3 regions of the Pseudomonas sp. NY15435 genome follow, and region 1 is predicted to be linked to each of the others. Evidence: predicted binding sites of a transcription regulator. Region 1 holds the regulator's gene; each other region holds the start of a gene.
What was found. Region 1 encodes sigma-54, which starts transcription at its own class of promoters, with help from an activator protein. Its sites were predicted from a motif close to ANTGGCATNNANNTTGCTNT; they were not measured.
Positions count from the first base shown of each region.

Region 2: the regulator sigma-54 is predicted to act here: its motif matches at 1,153-1,172, upstream of glnA (glutamate--ammonia ligase).
Region 3: the regulator sigma-54 is predicted to act here: its motif matches at 1,659-1,678, upstream of glnK (P-II family nitrogen regulator).

Region 1 is NZ_JBLUQA010000002.1:516,418-519,693, reverse strand. Features, by position in the region: gene lptB (LPS export ABC transporter ATP-binding protein) at 1-512, shown strand, start outside; gene ACNFH5_RS06520 (RNA polymerase factor sigma-54) at 768-2,270, shown strand; gene hpf (ribosome hibernation-promoting factor, HPF/YfiA family) at 2,349-2,657, shown strand; gene ptsN (PTS IIA-like nitrogen regulatory protein PtsN) at 2,667-3,134, shown strand; gene rapZ (RNase adapter RapZ) at 3,137-3,276, shown strand, end outside.
Region 2 is NZ_JBLUQA010000008.1:299,011-302,286, reverse strand. Features, by position in the region: gene thiI (tRNA uracil 4-sulfurtransferase ThiI) at 1-938, opposite strand, end outside; gene glnA (glutamate--ammonia ligase) at 1,271-2,680, shown strand; gene ACNFH5_RS20685 (mechanosensitive ion channel family protein) at 2,911-3,276, opposite strand, start outside.
Region 3 is NZ_JBLUQA010000008.1:76,091-79,366, forward strand. Features, by position in the region: gene ACNFH5_RS19675 (YifB family Mg chelatase-like AAA ATPase) at 1-1,145, opposite strand, end outside; gene ACNFH5_RS19680 (accessory factor UbiK family protein) at 1,185-1,463, opposite strand; gene glnK (P-II family nitrogen regulator) at 1,867-2,205, shown strand; gene ACNFH5_RS19690 (ammonium transporter) at 2,247-3,276, shown strand, end outside.

The DNA.
Region 1 (3,276 bases):
TGCACGGCCGCGCGCGCGCCGGCATCGGCTACCTGCCGCAGGAAGCCTCGATCTTCCGCAAGCTGTCGGTGGCGGACAACATCGGTGCCATCCTGGAAACCCGCAGCGACCTCGATCGCGCTGGCCGCCAGGAAGCCCTGGAGGGCCTGCTCGAGGAGTTCCACATCCACCACATCCGCGACAACCTCGGCATGAGTCTGTCCGGCGGTGAGCGTCGCCGCGTGGAAATCGCCCGCGCCCTGGCCAGTTCGCCGAAGTTCATCCTGCTGGACGAACCCTTCGCCGGCGTTGACCCCATTTCCGTGGGGGACATCAAGCAGATCATCCATCACCTCAAGGCCAAGGGCATCGGCGTGCTGATCACCGACCACAACGTCCGCGAGACCCTGGATATCTGCGAAACGGCGTATATCGTCAACGACGGCCAACTGATCGCCGAAGGCAGCGCCGAGAGCATCCTCGCCAACGACCTGGTGAAGGAAGTCTACCTGGGCCACGAGTTCCGCCTCTAAGGCCCTGCGCCGCGCCCTTCCCAGGGCGTGGCAGCTCCACCTCCTCCCTGCGCGTGGCGCGGCTCGTCGGCCGTTCCGCGATGCATTCGGCTGCCTGTCCTGCCCGGGCGCAACCGGGTTGTAACGAAAGGTCGACAGCCCCTAGGCAAAGCGTCCAAACTCAGGCATATAATTTGCTTCCTCGCGGCACCCCGGTGTCCGTAGTCGTGGATATGGCGCGCTTCGCGCCAGCGAACAAGGTGCCTAGTTCCAGCCATGAAACCATCGCTAGTCCTAAAGATGGGCCAGCAGCTGACGATGACCCCGCAGCTGCAACAGGCCATCCGACTGCTCCAGCTCTCCACGCTGGACCTCCAACAGGAAATCCAGGAAGCCCTGGAGTCCAACCCGATGCTGGAGCGCCAGGAAGAAGGCGAGGATTACGACAACAGCGACCCCATGGCGGACGGCGCCGAGTCAGGCGCCAACGGCACCACCAGCAGCTCCCAGGACAATTTCCAGGAAAGCACAACGCCCAATGCCGACAGCCTCGATGAGGACCAGTGGGCCGAGCGCATCCCCAACGAGCTGCCTGTAGACACTGCCTGGGAAGACATCTACCAGACCAGCGCCAGCAGCCTGCCCAGTAACGATGACGACGAGTGGGACTTCACCTCTCGCACCTCAGCCGGCGAAAGCCTGCAGAGCCATCTGCTGTGGCAGCTCAACCTCCTGCCGATGTCCGATACCGACCGCCTGATCGCCCTGAGCATCATCGACGGCATCACGGACGACGGTTACCTCGACGAGTCCCTCGACGACATCCTCGCCTCCATCGATCCGGAACTGGGCGTGGAGATGGACGAAGTGGAAGTCGTGCTGCGCCGCGTACAGCAGCTCGAACCCGCTGGCGTCGGTGCACGCAACCTGCGCGAGTGCCTGCTGCTGCAGCTGCGCCAGCTGCCCACCAAGACTTACCTGCTGGCCGAGGCTATCCGTCTGGTCAGTGATCACCTGGACCTGCTCGGCAGCCGCGACTACAGCCAACTGATGCGCCGCATGAAGCTCAAGGAAGACGAGCTGCGCGAGACCATCGAGCTGATTCAGTCGCTGCATCCGCGCCCGGGCTCGCAGATCGAATCCGGCGAAGCCGAATACGTGGTCCCGGATGTCATCGTGCGCAAACACAACGAGCGCTGGCTGGTGGAGCTGAACCAGGAAGCGGTGCCGCGCCTGCGCGTCAACTCGCAGTATGCCGGCCTGGTACGCCGCGCTGACTCCAGCGCCGACAACACCTTCATGCGCAACCAGCTGCAGGAAGCGCGCTGGTTCATCAAGAGCCTGCAGAGCCGCAACGAAACGCTGATGAAGGTGGCGACGCAGATCGTCGAGCACCAGCGCGGCTTCCTGGAATACGGCGAAGAGGCGATGAAGCCGCTGGTCCTGCACGACATCGCCGAGGCGGTGGGCATGCACGAATCGACCATCTCCCGTGTCACCACGCAGAAATTCATGCACACGCCGCGTGGCATCTTCGAGCTGAAGTATTTCTTCTCCAGCCACGTCAGCACCTCCGAAGGCGGCGAGTGCTCGTCCACCGCGATCCGCGCAATCATCAAGAAACTGGTCGCGGCGGAAAGTCCGAAAAAGCCATTGAGTGACAGCAAGATCGCTGGTTTACTGGAGGCACAGGGCATTCAAGTGGCACGTCGTACCGTCGCCAAGTACCGGGAGTCCCTAGGAATCTCTCCCTCGAGCGAGCGCAAGCGACTGGTGTGACGTTGATCCACGCCAAGGTGTTCCGGCGGCAGGCCCCATAACCTGCCACTTACACACGGGCAATAAGGAGAAAGCGGTATGCAAGTCAACATCAGTGGACATCAACTGGATGTGACCGACGCCCTGCGCGACTATGTCGGCGAGAAACTTGGCCGACTGGAGCGCCACTTCGACAAGATCACCAATGTTCAGGTCATCATGGAGGTCGAGAAGCTGAAGCAGAAAATTGAAGCCACCCTCCACATCGCCGGTGGCGAAGTGGTGGCCTGCGCCGAACATGAAGACATGTACGCGGCCATCGACCTGCTCACCGACAAGCTCGACCGCCAACTGATCAAGCACAAGGAAAAATACCTCGAACGCCAGCAAGGTGTTGGCGTCCGTTAACCCCTCCCTATGATCCGACTTGAGCAAATCCTGACCCCCGGCCGTTCCCTCGTGAACGTGCCGGGAGGCAGCAAGAAACGTGTCCTCGAACAAATCGCCAACCTGGTGGCTCGCGAGCTGCCGGGTTTCGATTCCCAAGACATCTTCGACAGCCTGGTGGCCCGGGAACGCCTGGGCTCCACCGGCTTCGGCAATGGCATCGCCATTCCGCACTGCCGCCTCCCCGGCTGCCAGTCGCCGATCAGCGCCATCCTGCACCTTGACCACCCGGTAGACTTCGACGCCCTCGACGGTGCGCCGGTGGATCTGGTGTTCGTGCTGCTGGTGCCGGAAGCGGCCACCGAGGAGCACCTGGAACTGCTGCGGCAGATCGCCTCCATGCTCGACCGCTCCGACGTCCGCGACCGCCTGCGTCACGCCGCCAACGGCGAGGACCTGTACCGGATCGTCGTGGACTTCCAGAACAACGGGCACTAATCATGCGCCTGATCATCGTCAGTGGAAGATCCGGCTCGGGCAAGAGCACCGCGCTCAACGTGCTCGAGGACAACGGTTTCTACTGCATCGACAACCTGCCGGCCAGCCTCCTCCCGGACCTGGCCCAGCGCGCGCTGCTGCA
Region 2 (3,276 bases), on a different contig from region 1:
AGGGTGTCGGTCACCCGGTCGATCACCGAGAGGTTCGGCAGGGTCTGGCTGGACACCTGGGAAATCGCCTCGCCGGTCACCAGCGCGTCGATCTCCAGGCGCTCGGCCACGCGGCTGGCGGCGCGCAGCATCATGCGCTTCAAGGTCACGCCCATGTAGCTGTCGTCGACCTTGGTGAGAATCTCGCCGACCACTTCCTCGAAGGGCACGCTGACGAACAGCACGCGCTGGGAACTGCCGTACTTCTTCCACAGGTAGTGCGCGACTTCCATCACGCCCAGTTCGTGGGCACGGCCGCCGAGGTTGAAGAACACGAAGTGGCTGATCATGCCGCGGCGCATCATCTGGTAGGCCGCCACGGTGGAGTCGAAGCCACCGGACATCAGCACCAGCACCTGCTCCAGCGCGCCCAGCGGGTAGCCGCCCAGGCCATCGTGCTGGGCGTGGATCACGTAGAGGCGGTCGTGGCGGATTTCCACGCGCACTTCCACTTCCGGGTTCTTCAGCGAGACGCCCGCCGCACCGCAGTGCTGGCGCAGGCCGCCACCGACGTAACGCTCCACATCTATAGAGGTGAAGGGGTGCTTGCCGGCGCGCTTGCAGCGCATGGAGAAGACCTTACCCGGCAGCTTGTCGCCGAAGTGGGCCTTGCACTTCTCGAGGATGTCGTCGAAATCGCCCAGCGGGTATTCGTGCACTTCCAGGAAGTGGCCGATGCCTGGCGTGCAGGTCAGGCGCTCGATCATCTCGCGCAGGACTTTCGGGTCGGTGACCTTGGTCTCGACCTCGAGGTTGTCCCACTCGCCCTCGACCAGCAACTCAGGGTCGAGATCGCGGAGCACCGTGCGAATGTTCTTCGCCAGCTGGCGGATGAAGCGCTTGCGCACCGGCCGGCTCTTGATGGTGATTTCCTGGAAGACCTTGACGATGAGTTTCATGCGAACCGGGCGATTGCCATGGGACTGAAAAAAAGGGGCGGAATTATATCCGAAATTGCTCAAGACTTGAGCAGAAATCGGAGACTTTCTTTTTGGTGCACCAAAATGGACTTATGCACCACGACGGAGCACCAAAGCGGTGCACTATTTCCGTGCAATTATCCGTAACACACGCCAGAGCCCGTGATTTCAGGGCCCCTGCCCGTTTACGGGCACTGGCACGCAACTTGCTCTCTTGTGAGGCAGGTTGCCCTGGCGGAGTATTCCGGCCGGCATCACCCGATACTGGGGCACGAAAAAGCTCCCAGCTCTAATCCCTCCTGGAGGACAGCATGTCGTACAAGTCGCAACAACTGATCAAAGATCATGACGTGAAGTGGGTTGACCTGCGCTTCACCGATACCAAAGGCAAGCAGCAGCACGTCACCATGCCCGCCCGCGACGCGCTGGACGACGAGTTCTTCGAAGCCGGCAAGATGTTCGATGGCTCCTCCATCGAAGGCTGGAAGGGCATCGAAGCCTCCGACATGATCCTGCTCCCGGACGACAGCACCGCCGTGCTCGACCCGTTCACCGAAGAGCCGACCCTGATCATCGTTTGCGACATCATCGAGCCGAGCACCATGCAAGGCTACGAGCGCGACCCGCGCAACATCGCCAAGCGCGCCGAGGAATACCTGAAGTCCACCGGTATCGGTGACACCGTATTCGTTGGCCCGGAGCCGGAGTTCTTCATCTTCGACGAAGTGAAGTTCAAGTCCGACATCTCCGGCTCGATGTTCAAGATCTTCTCCGAGCAGGCTTCCTGGAACACCGACGCTGACATCGAGACCGGCAACAAAGGCCACCGTCCGGGCGTCAAGGGCGGCTACTTCCCGGTACCGCCGGTCGACCACGACCACGAAATCCGTACCGCCATGTGCAACGCCATGGAAGAAATGGGCCTGGTCATCGAAGTTCACCACCACGAAGTGGCGACTGCCGGCCAGAACGAAATCGGCGTGAAGTTCAACACCCTGGTTGCCAAGGCTGACGAAGTTCAGACCCTGAAGTACTGCATCCACAACGTCGCCGACGCCTACGGCAAGACCGTGACCTTCATGCCGAAACCGCTGTACGGCGACAACGGCTCGGGTATGCACGTTCACATGTCCATCTCCAAGGATGGCAAGAACACCTTCGCTGGCGAAGGCTATGCCGGCCTGTCCGATACCGCCCTGTACTTCATCGGCGGCATCATCAAGCACGGCAAGGCGCTGAACGGCTTCACCAACCCGGCCACCAACTCCTACAAGCGTCTGGTTCCGGGCTTCGAAGCCCCGGTCATGCTGGCCTACTCGGCCCGCAACCGTTCCGCCTCGATCCGTATTCCGTACGTATCCAGCCCGAAAGCCCGCCGCATCGAAGCGCGCTTCCCGGACCCGGCTGCCAACCCCTACCTGTGCTTCGCCGCGCTGCTGATGGCGGGCCTGGACGGCATCCAGAACAAGATTCACCCCGGCGACGCCGCCGACAAGAACCTGTACGACCTGCCGCCGGAAGAGGCGAAGGAAATCCCGCAGGTTTGCGGCAGCCTGAAAGAGGCGCTGGAAGAACTCGACAAGGGCCGTGCGTTCCTGACCAAGGGCGGCGTGTTCACCGACGAGTTCATCGATGCCTACATCGAGCTGAAGTCGGAAGAAGAAATCAAGGTGCGCACCTTCGTGCACCCGCTGGAATACGACCTGTACTACAGCGTCTGATCCACGAATACCTATAAATAGCGACAGCATTAAGGCCTCCTTCGGGAGGCCTTTTTTATGGGCTGGAGAAAACCGCTGGCGCCTGTGCCTGTGCCTGTGCCTGTGCCTGTGCCTGTGCCTGTGCCTGTGCCTGTGCCTGTAGGAGCGAGCTTGCTCGCGAATCGCACAGCACTGGAGTCACCGGATAACTCGTTCGCGAGCAAGCTCGCTCCTACAACGGAAGGCCGGTTTCAGATCCCGCCGTCGGCCGGTGCGCCTTGCTCCTCGTCGTCCTCGCGGCGCGATTTGCGCATGCGCGAGAGCTGCACATTCAGGCGCGGCATGGAGAGTTCCAGCCCGGCCTTGTCGAGCTTCTGTCGCAGGCGCAGGTTGAAGGCGCGCTGCACTTCCCACTGACGGATCGGCGCGGTCTTGAAGCGGAAGCGCAGGATCGCCTGGCCGGCGTCGAAGCTCTCGATGCCCTGGATTTCCAGCGGCGACCAGATGGCGCGGTTGATGGTGCGGTCGGTGCGCAGCTCACCGGAGACTTCCTTGACCAGCGCCAGCGCATCGTCGATCGGCATGCTCGCCGGCACCGGCCAGCGGAACATGGCGTA
Region 3 (3,276 bases), on a different contig from region 1:
ATGCGGTCCAGCAATGGGCCGGAGAGCTTGGCCCGGTAGCGCTGGATCTGCTCCGGCGAGCAGCGGCAGCGGCCGCTGGGGTCGCCAAGGTAGCCACAGGGGCAGGGGTTCATTGCCGCGACCAGCTGAAAGCGCGCCGGGAAGCGCACGCGGCCATTGGCGCGGGCGATGACGATCTCGCCGCCTTCCAGCGGCTCGCGCAGGACTTCCAATACCTTGCGATCGAACTCCGGTAGCTCATCGAGGAACAGCACGCCTTCGTGCGCCAGGGTGATTTCCCCCGGCTGCGGGCGACTGCCGCCACCGACCAGTGCTGGCGCGGAAGCGGTGTGGTGTGGCTGACGGAAGGGGCGCTGTGGCCAGTGGGTCAACGGCCCGCGCCCGGCGACGGAGTGAATCGCCGCCACCTGCAGCGCCTCGTCTTCGTCCAGCGGCGGCATCAGGCCCGGCAGGCGGCTGGCGAGCAGTGTCTTGCCGGTGCCGGGCGGCCCGCTGAACAGCAGGTTGTGTGCCCCGGCGGCGGCGACCAGCAGGGCCCGCTTGGCGGCGGTCTGGCCCTGCACTTCGGCGAGGTCGGGGTAGGGCTGTGTGGCGCGCAGCAGGCCGTTGGCTTCGTAGGGACGCAGGCGCTCCTGGCCGCTGAAGTGCGCGGCCAGCTCCAGCAGGTGGCCAACGGCGTAGACAGTCAGGCCGCTGGCGAGGCTGGCTTCTTCAGCGTTCTCCTTCGGCACCACCAGGGCGCGCCCGGCGGCGCGGGCAGCCAGCGCAGCGGGCAGTACGCCGGGAACCGGCCGCAAGGTGCCGGACAGCGCCAGTTCACCCAGGCATTCCAGCTCATCCAGCCCGGCAGCATCCGCCAGTTGGCCGCTGGCGGCCAGGATGCCCAGCGCGATGGCCAGGTCGAAACGCCCGCCGTCCTTCGGCAAATCAGCCGGGGCGAGATTCAGGGTAATTCTGCGATTGGGGAAATCGAAGCCGGCGTTGAGCAGGGCGCTGCGGACGCGGTCCTTGCTCTCCTTCACCGCGCCTTCGGGCAGACCGACCAGGGTCAGCGAAGGCAGGCCGTTGGCAAGGTGCGCCTCGACAGTAACGCCGGGTGCTTCCACGCCGACCTGGGCACGACTATGGACGATGGCGAGGGACATGGATCACTCCTTGATCGCATGCCGCCCGCCCGATGTGCGTTATTCGGCGGGGGCGGCGGTGTCGGCAGGCGGCGAGAGCTTGGCTTCCATCTCCGCGACCTTGGCTTCCAGCGCCTCGAGGCGGGCGCGGGTACGGGCGAGGACAACCATCTGGCTGTCGAATTCGTCGCGGCTGACCAGGTCGAGCTTGCTGAAGGCGCTCTGCATCAGAACCTTGAACTGGGCTTCCAGCTCGGCCTTCGGCAGGGGCGATTCGCCACCGAACAGGCGTCCGGCTTGTTGGCTGATGGCATCGAGGAAGGCTTTGGGCGGCAGCATGGTTCATGGGTTCCGGATTGAATCAGAGCGCAGTCTATCACGCAGCCGGCGACGGCTGCGGCGTCCGGGGTTGCACGCTTTTTGAGCAGTGTGCCCGCTCGCCGTGCGCGCTTTCGGTGCGCCAAAGCCGCGCTGGCTAATCGCCAGAAACCCCGGATTCTGGCCAAGTGCCTGATGTCACGGGCATTTCCACGAACTGGCAAGCTTCATGCTTTGGGGCATACATGGCGTGCACCGAGGCAGTTCCGGTGCGGCAGGCGAGGCGGTGGATCGCTTCGAACAAGGCAGTCGGAGTGCTGAGGTAGGGCGGCCGGCGCATTACAAAAGCCAGACACTGCGCTTAGACTTGTCTCCGGGTTCGTTCTTCCTGGGGCGGGTCCACCAAAACACGGGAGAGAGTTACATGAAGCTAGTCACAGCCATCATCAAGCCGTTCAAGCTGGACGACGTTCGTGAGTCGCTGTCCGAGATCGGCGTGCAGGGCATCACTGTGACCGAAGTCAAAGGCTTCGGCCGGCAGAAGGGTCACACCGAGCTGTACCGTGGCGCGGAATACGTTGTCGATTTCCTGCCGAAGGTGAAGATCGACGTCGCCATTGCCGATGACCAGCTGGATCGTGTTATCGAAGCCATCACCAAGGCCGCCAACACCGGGAAGATCGGTGACGGCAAGATCTTTGTCGTAAATCTGGAACAGGCCATTCGTATCCGTACCGGCGAAACCGGCACCGACGCGATCTAAGCCAAGCCCACACCGAACCCCACGCCCCAGGAGAAACAACAATGACTCTGCGCAAATACGCAGGGCTAGGCGCCCTATTGCCCCTCGCAATGCCCGGTCTGGCCTTGGCTGACGAGGCAGCGGCCCCTGTCCTGAACAGCGGTGACACCGCCTGGATGCTGATTTCCAGTGCTCTGGTGCTGCTGATGACCATCCCCGGCCTGGCCCTGTTCTACGGCGGCATGGTGCGCGCCAAGAACGTCCTGTCGATCATGATGCAGTGCTTTGCGATCACCGCGCTGATCAGCATCCTCTGGGTCGTCTACGGCTACAGCCTGGCCTTCGATACCGTCGGTATGGAGAAGGGCGTGGTCAACTTCGCTTCCTTCGTCGGCGGCCTGGACAAGGCCTTCCTCAGCGGCCTGACCAGCACCGGCCTGACTTCCGCCGCCGCGCTGTTCCCGGAAAGCATCTTCGTGATGTTCCAGATGACCTTCGCGATCATCACCCCGGCCCTGATCGTCGGCGCCTTCGCCGAGCGCATGAAGTTCTCGGCCATGCTGATCTTCACCGCGCTGTGGTTCACCCTGGTCTACGCACCGATCGCCCACATGGTCTGGAGCGGTGACGGCGGCCTGCTGTGGGACTGGGGCGTGCTGGACTTCGCTGGCGGCACCGTGGTGCACATCAACGCCGGTATCGCAGGCCTGGTGGCGTGCATCGTGCTGGGCAAGCGCAAGGGCTACCCGACCGCTGCCATGGCGCCGCACAACCTGGGCTACACCCTGATCGGCGCTGCGCTGCTGTGGGTGGGCTGGTTCGGCTTCAACGCCGGTTCCGCCGCTGCCGCCAACGGCACCGCCGGCATGGCCATGCTGGTCACTCAGATCGCCACCGCCGCCGCCGCCCTGGGCTGGATGTTCGCCGAGTGGATCACTCACGGTAAGCCGAGCGCCCTGGGTATCGCTTCCGGCGTGGTTGCCGGCCTGGTTGCCGTCACTCCGGCCGCTGGCACCTGCGGCCCGATGGGCGCCATCGTGATCGGCCTGGCGGCCGGCGTGATCTGCTTCTTCGCCGCCACCAGCCTCAAGC